One region of the Sulfurovum lithotrophicum genome, then DNA from elsewhere that is predicted to be linked to it. Evidence: riboswitches for the same ligand, from Rfam matches in the RefSeq annotation. Region 1 holds a riboswitch; the other holds the start of a gene.

Region 1 (4,267 bases):
CATCGGCATTTGTCTGGTCGGCGATCGGTGTGCTTGTCGGTGTATCGTTTTGAGGTGTGACTGTAATTGTAAGCGTTGAACTGGATGTTCCGCCGTTACTGTCACTGATAGCATAGGTTACTGCCGGAACAGGACCGTTAAAGTTCGCTGCCGGATCAAACGTGTAAGAACCGTCTGCTGCAATGGTAAGGTTACCTTCTGTCAGTACCAGCGGATTGCCTACGGTTGCAGTGTTCGCACCAACATTATATCCAGTCACCGAAAGCGTATCTCCATCTGGATCCGTATCATTCCCCAGTACGCCTGTCGCAGCCACAACCAATTGTGTATCTTCTGCTGTGCTTCCTGTATCCGGGTTGGCTGTCGGTGCAGGGTTGGTTACCGTCCAACTGAATGTCTCGCTGGTGCTTGCATTACTTGAATCTTTTGCAGTCACCGTGACGCTGTACGGCCCGCTTTGGCTGGCCGATTTATCGATCGTCCCGCTGATCACTCCTGTATTTGGATCGATGCTCAGTCCTGTTGGCAATCCTGTCGCCGAGTATGTCAGTGTGTCCCCGTCCGGATCCGAGAAGTTGCCGCTTACATTCACGCTTGGCGTATCGGCATCGGCATTTGTCTGGTCGGCGATCGGTGTGCTTGTTGGTGTATCGTTCACCCCGTTGACCGTAATATTCTCATTTGCTGTAGCTGTAGCACCTTTTCCATCACTTATTACATACGGGAAACTTACCAGCCCATTATAGTTTGTATCTGGCGTGAATGTGATCACACCTACTGCATCAACAGTTACGGTTCCGTTTGTTACAAGAATCGTTTGTGCTACACCCGGGGTCAAAGTCACACCATTAATAGAAACAACCCCTATACTGTCACCATCAGGATCGCTATCAGCTGTTAATGGTAACAAAGTCACACTACTATCCTCAGCAACTGTATAACTATCGTTAACTGCAGCAGGCCCCCTGTTTACTACTGTCAAAGACTCATTAAGATCATCATTTACATTAGTTGGATCAGCTTGATCTCCTGTAGCCGAAGTTGTAAAGTTAGTAATTGTCAACAAAGATGTTCCAGAATCAACAGTTCCTGAAAGTGTCAAGTTCGCACTTGCACCATTTGCCAATGTTCCTATGGTCCAAATACCTGTACCAGAGTTATAAGTTCCCTGGCTTGGAGTATTGGAAGCATAAGTAATTCCAGTTGGAAGTTGATCTGTCAAACTTACATTTGTTGCTTCTGCGGGACCATTATTTGTGACAGTTAACGTATAGGTAACTGTATCGCCAACATTGGGAGATACTTTATCCACGACTTTAGTTGTGCGAAGATCCGCTTGTACTTGATATCCATCATCTCCCACTGAAATTGTTCCGCCTGCTGAAACATCAACAGTTTCGGGGTCTGTTCCCGCTGTTTGGGCATAACCTACGGGGAGAGTGGATTCATTTACGTCAATGACTACACTGGATTCAGTTGCCGAAGTATACGCTACATAATCTCCATTTGTATCTGTTGAAACAAAAAATGTTCCTGTCGTATCTGTAATAGCTATCGTGATGTTGGAGAAACCTGTTTCACCAGAATCATATGCACCGTTGCCGTTTGCATCGTCAAATACCTTGCCTGTCATTTTGGTCCGAGGCGTATCATCAGGTTCTATAGCCAAACGAAGAAAGACGGGTTGGGAAGTCGCTCCTATAGAATAAGTATCCAAATATGCTTTATTTCCATCACCACCACTTGTAAAATCACCCCAATTGTGGTATTTATATGTTCCGTCTGCATTATATGAATCGGCATGTGTCAACCCTAAATAACTATTATCATCCCAGTAAACTTTATTCGATGTATCAATACTACCATTATCTAAAACTGCATTGATTGTCAAACCATTATTACCTGAACCACCACTTGTTTCTGCATCCGCGGCAGTAAAGTGAAACTCTCCTGTTTTAAGAACGATCTGTGCTTTGTAAGTACCATTAGGAACGGTATTACCACTATTATCTACGCCATTCCAGTTAACACTATTGTCTCCAGGTACAGCTGTTCCGTTCAGAAATACATCCCCACTACCAAAAACATCATCATTGTTTACATCTATTATAATGGTATAGGTTCCACTTATTGCCAAGTTTGTTGTAAAGAGAAAGTTTCCTGTATCCTGTACTGTCACTGTGTCACTTGGTGAGATCGAATCATCAACACCTTGATCATCAAGAAAATGGAAATTTGTAATCTCAGGCAGCGTTGTGGGCCTGGGGTAAGAAGCAGCAGGGTTGGAAAGATAAAGTTTATATTGCGCTTCAACATAGTTTCTATTTCCAGATACAGAAGGACAGGGTGCCGCACTATCTGAATCAATACATCCACTCAAAGCGGCAACAATCGTTCCATCAGCATTAGGACTCGTAAGTCCCAAATTATTTGCTGTTAATTCGTATACATATCCGGCAAAATGGTCAAGATCAAGTTCCCATGTATAATAACTGCCATTAAACCCACCGTCAACCACAGCGTATAAATTGGCACTGGTGGAGTGGCTATCTCCAAAAGAACCTGCATCAAAAGCCCATCTATAGGCCCAAAGCCGCCCTTGATCTATACGTGGGTCCACATCATCACCAGGGTTTGTCTTGACAAATACATCAAAGCGTTTTAAAACATCTTGCGTCCCTTGTGTATTGTCTAAACGTATCTGATAGGTACCTACTGCTCCTGGAATAAACTCATATCCTCCACTCAATATACCATTAAAATCATCAGTACAATCGACATTTGAGCTATTCATTGTCGTGGAATCCAGTAAGGTTGTACCCGATTCATCATAAATCTCGATGGACAGATTATCACCATTTGCCTCTCCACAAATATGAATATTTATAATTTCATTTGCATTTGTGATATCAACATAGAGAGGTCGTTCTTTAACTTCCAAACCTGTACTTGAGTTATTATAAGTACTGTTCCATTGAAACAATGGCTGTTCATGTGTTACATCTTCATTCAGCCCCATCTGCCAGGAACCTTCAGCATGCAACTGAACCCCAAAACCTAAAAACAAAAAACCAAAAAGGGCAACCGCCCTCAACCATGACCAAATTAACTTCATTTACAACCCCTTGTAATTTTGTAAAATATTTATTTTGGCAACCCGGCGGTCTGCCCTCAAAAAAAAGGGGGAGATCCGTAGCTTTCCGTCCCACCTTCTCAGGTGGTTTGGCTTTGACAATATGCTGTATTTCCTCTCTTCAATTTAGAAAGGGAATAACATAACATTGCATTATAACAGATAAATGTCACGCAAATGTCACGTAAAGAGTATTATTATGCTATAGTACATTTATAAAAACCAGCATCACCGGTGACAGCCTATGAAATTTGTATATCTTTTTTTATCTTTTTTCCTGACCTTTCATCTTTTTTTACATGCAAAAACTCTGCCTTCAGACCTTAACCTATCAGAGCCAAAGAGTACCTTTACCTCTTTGGGTGAAGCACGCTTGGTACAAAACATGCATACAGACGACAATACCCGGTATACAGCTGAGAATCTTTTGAAAATGCTCTTTCCTTTTGCCCTGCTTGTCCTGCTCATACTGCTCAGCCTCTATGCACAGCGCCAATACAATAAACGGTTGAGAAAACAGATGGAATTGGCGGTGGAAGAGTTGCGGCACAAGGATGAACTGCTACTTCAACAGCAGAGAATGGCTGCAATGGGAGAGATGCTCAGCATGATCTCGCACCAGTGGAAACAGCCGCTTGGAGCCATAAATTCCGCTGTCATAGGGGTTAACATGAAGATCGCAAGCGGTAAATTCGACCTTGCCCAACCTACCGAACGAAAAAAGTTCCTTGCTTATCTACAAAGGAAACACGACAGCATTCTGGAGTATGTGCGCTATCTTTCCGATACGACGGACGACTTCAGGAACTTTTTCAACCCCTACAAAAGCAAGGCGACAGCACCCTTGAGCCAACCCGTTGAAAATGCCCTGATGATCATTCAAAAATCACTTGAAGGCAAAGGCATTCAAGTCATTACAGAATTGAATGACCATACCGAGATCATGATGTATGAAAATGAGATCATTCAGGTCATACTCAATCTGCTGAAAAACAGTGAAGACATTTTTTTGGAAAAAAATATCCAAGTCCCGAAGATCATTATCGCTACGCTTCAACAAAAACAACAGTGTCTCATACGGATATACGACAACGGCGGAGGAATTCACGCTACTGTTGCCAAAAAGATCTTTGA
Region 2 (4,267 bases), 100 kb from region 1:
AAAGAGATTGGAGGGATTGCATTTGAAAAGCGAAAACTGTGAACACAACATGAAACAAATGAGACGCGGATTCACAATGATCGAATTGATCTTTGTTATAGTAATCATAGGTCTACTTGCAGGCATTGCCATCAAAAAACTCTCTGCCACAAGGGATGACGCCAAGCTTTCAGCTGTTGTATCAAACATGTCGATCTGCATAACAGACGCTGCTGCCCATTATACAGCCACCCATCGTGATTATACATTAGCAGACCATCCTGTAGCATGCGACAAGAACAGTACCATGTGCTACAATATCGTCTATTCCGTCAATGGCGAAGACTTCAATGTAACAACTGATCCAACAGCCGCTCCATACTGTACAGATATAGACTATGTAGGAGGCCACCTGGCCAGAAGTTATGACTTTGGCGGCATTGGTGTAAACAGAAATTAAAAAATGAAGATATAATAATAAGGAAAATAATATGCAAAAACAATGGTCATCATTTCGGATCACACTTCTACTTTATCTAGTCGTTCTCATTCTCCCTTTCAGTTTTTACTTCGTCTACTCATCATTTGAGACGATCAAAACCGATACATTGATCGTCCGCCAGAGCAGCTGGATCCCCGGTGCAATAGAGCATACCTCAAATGAAAATGATATACTCCAGATAGACAAAAATCTCAACAACATTGCACAGTGGGCAAAAAAGAACGCCGACTCCAAACTCTACATAGGTGCGAAATCACTCTCGCAGGATCTCTCAGATGTAACAGCATGCTGGAGCGCATCCAAAAAAGATCTTTCTGCACAAAAGGGGAAATGTTACGATCTGGCTGAAAATATGGCCGTCAACATTGAAAAGATGGTCTACCTGAAACAGAAAGAGATCATCAATGTCTTTTACATCAGCCTTTTACTGGCTATGATATTCACACTTCTTCTAATCTACTTTGTAAGAGTATACATTCATAGACAGATGAAAAAGCATGCCATTCACGACCACGATACAGATCTTTTCAACCAAAAATTCTTCCTGGCGGAACTTCAGACTGCAGTTGCCAGAGCAAAAAGAGAGAACAGTCCACTCTCCATCTTCTTTTTGTCGGTAACAAACCTGAAGGGTGGGATTTATGATGCGAAGCAGCAGAAACATCTTGCACAAAAAATAGCGCATGTTATCAGTATGTCCACAAGGGACAGCGATACAGTATGCCGTTACGATGAAGAGCATTTCGCCATACTCATGCCCATGGCAGACAGAGAAGCTGCACTCCATCTTGAAACACGTCTCAAGACAGCATTGTCACATTATGAATTCCATGTAGATCCGCAACCTGAATTTGATTTCATAACAACACAGTTCGACAACAGCGAAACGGAAGAATCATTTATAACGCGGAGCAAGAATTGATGTAAGAGCTATGAGAGCACGGCACCAAAAAGTATTTACTCTCCAAAAGAGAGTAACGAAAGGTAATGCTTTACAGACCATCCAGCGTTTCGATAAGCAGTTCTATCTCATCTTCATAGGAAGTGGCCTGTTTGGCCAGACGAAGATAGGCTTTGAGAAGCTTATCGGGTTTATTGTCTGTATGCAGGTTGACACCGGCATCCGAGAGGTCCTTGTTGACAAAATCCGCAAAATCATCTTCAAGTTTAATTTCATAGCGGTTGCCGCAGACAGTAAGTCCTACATTTTTCATATTCAAATCCTTCAGATATAGAAATTAAAAATCAGAAGATCAATTTTTAATTGTTACCTTTCAACTGTACTATGACAGCAGCGCCTCAACTTGTGCGATTATTTTTTCGATCTCTGCATCTTTTTCAGCTAATTCCCTTTTCAGTGAATCGATTATAGTATCTTTTTCACTTTGGGAACCAGACATATTTGCAAGCTCTGCATTGAGTTGCTCATTTTCATTTTTGAGTGCTTCGTAATCTGCTTTCCATTGCGTAATCTTTTCCTGTAGTTTCTGTAAGGCTGTCATCGTTCGCTCCATGATAATATTTTTTCTGAAACGCTATCATAGCAAAAGAATCAGAAATTGGAAATTAGAAATTGGAAATATCCTGTATAAAACAGCATCTCCTCCAACACCAAACCAACTTGCTTTCTATTTTCTGAATTTGGATTTAATAAATATTTAAGTTAAAATAAAATACAATTAAATTTAAGTTATTGTTTTAGAAATGCTAAACCTATCGTGAGGTAGGGACAGAAAGCTATGGGTCTCATGTAGATTGCCAGGTTGCCGATATGGACAATAAATAGAGAATACTATCTCAGTAGAGTTTTTTATTTACATATTTTTTGTAATCTCCCCCCCCCTGTCTTTTCTGTCCCTTAAATTTTTTATATTTTAAAGGATCATTATGTATTCTCTATACAGACCAATAATAGTTTTGCTATCTCTTCTGTTTATTACTACAGGTATGGAAGCCGGAGGAACAAGCTTTGGTATCACCATCAAAGCTACTCCACTTTCCTATGATGAGTTTTCACTCCCCAGATTAACAGATGATGAGTTCAATAGCCTTTCTACCGAAAAAAAATACAAAGTGGCCACCAAGCTTTACAGCACTCTGTATTATGGTACTGACATGAATGATATTAACACCAGTATTCAATCGGGTACTTTTATCAGTCAAACCTATGACATGTTCGATCGGGAGAACAGTGCTGCGGAAGTCAGTGACGTGGAAGAATTGATTGGCCAGTATTACAGTGCCACCAAAAACGGTCAAGTCATAGTACCGATCCTGGCAAGACTGTTTCATTTGACACCCGGGAAAACATACTTTAACCATTGGGCCGCCTATGTATTGGCCCAGAGTATACTTTATTGTCCCGGACTGGAACTTCCCAATGTCAAAGAAACCGATGCCTATGCTGTCTACTATTCCAATCTTGTAAATGAACTTAATGCCGGTTCCAGTTTGCAGTGGATCACTTTTAAACATATGATATCACAATCCAATTGGAGACGGTTCAAGAGCCCTGAGGACAATGGCCGTGAAATGCTGGAGATCTACCTGTACGATATGAATGACAGTCACGTACCTTTGGCTGCACAGGCACTACAGAACTGGAAACTTGATAGAGGCAGCAATACGTTGGTCATCGAGGAAGGAAAGGGAAATACAGAACCGATCACTGACCTGTTCGAAGGTACCACGGTTACCAGCGGAACAGATTTTTACAGCAGCCTTGTCCTTCAACCTGACTTTTTGCCCACTGTGACCAGAAGATTGGTGAATATCTATTTTTCAACTTATACGGATACACAAAAAGACGATATCGTTTCCCAACTCGTTATGAGCAATCCAACAGCATGGACAGACCTCCTGAAAGAGATCATCTATTCCAGGGAGTATTTATTGAATTCCAACAGAATACGCTCCTTTGAGGAACTCTTTCTCCCTATAGCCAAAACAGTGGACTGGCATCCACATAGTTCTTCTTTTTTCACCCTCTACGATGCTTTGGATAAGATGAATCAGGCATCTATGGCATACAAGCTGGGAAGAGCAGTCAGTGCACCCCTCAATACTTATTCTTTTGCCTGGATGCACAAAAGTTTAAGGGATAACCTAATGACCAAATTTGAAAAGAACTCCTCTTTTGTATCGATTGCCGACGGATGGGGCTTGAAAGAGATATTTGCTGTTATTCCAGATACGCTTACAACCAATGTAGAGGTAGCCGAATATATGGTGCATTCTCTTTTCATTTCCACAATCGGAAGGGATGCTACGGCCAATGAGCTTCAAATGTTCAAAGACCTTGTAGATCCAGACAAATATGATCCCGATCTGTTCAACAGCTATGGCAGGCTGGTATTAACAGGAAGCGACAATCCTGACCTGGATGCAAAGATGCGGGGATATATCGCCGATCTTATCCTTGATTATATTTCCAGACTTGGCGAAACATATCAATTCATAACAAATTCATAGGAGAATATCATGAAAAAGAACATTCAACGTCCAGAAGAACATATCGACCGACGAACCTTTATGAAAGGTCTTGGTGCTTTAGGCCTTTCTTCTGTATTCCCCAGTACTTTGTCTGCTGCCGCTCTGGACTACGATCAGATCCAGTTCGATCCGAATATCTACAACGACAACAATGCCCAGACCATTATTGTTTATCTTACAGGGGGTGCTGCAGAATTTGCAGGGAACCTCACAAACCTGGACGAGATAAACAGTGCAAGCCAGAATCCCTATCCTCTCCCCTCCATGACACCTACACAAAACAACTGCTGGCTG

Evidence for each region. A riboswitch is a leader RNA that binds a small molecule or an ion and turns the genes downstream of it on or off. The one in region 1 is predicted to bind cyclic di-GMP.
Region 2: linked by a shared signal. The riboswitch ahead of YH65_RS01520 (hypothetical protein) and the one ahead of YH65_RS11175 (beta strand repeat-containing protein) in region 1 are both predicted to bind cyclic di-GMP.

Annotation. Positions count from the first base shown of each region.
Region 1 covers NZ_CP011308.1:410,160-414,426, reverse strand. The annotation lists gene YH65_RS11175 (beta strand repeat-containing protein) at 1-2,794, opposite strand, end outside; cyclic di-GMP riboswitch class I at 3,149-3,237, opposite strand; gene YH65_RS01990 (sensor histidine kinase) at 3,378-4,267, shown strand, end outside.
Region 2 covers NZ_CP011308.1:308,921-313,187, reverse strand. The annotation lists gene YH65_RS01540 (type II secretion system protein) at 23-439, shown strand; gene YH65_RS01535 (GGDEF domain-containing protein) at 471-1,403, shown strand; gene YH65_RS01530 (hypothetical protein) at 1,474-1,695, opposite strand; gene YH65_RS01525 (DUF3450 domain-containing protein) at 1,765-1,995, opposite strand; cyclic di-GMP riboswitch class I at 2,178-2,252, shown strand; gene YH65_RS01520 (hypothetical protein) at 2,369-3,952, shown strand; gene YH65_RS01515 (DUF1501 domain-containing protein) at 3,962-4,267, shown strand, end outside.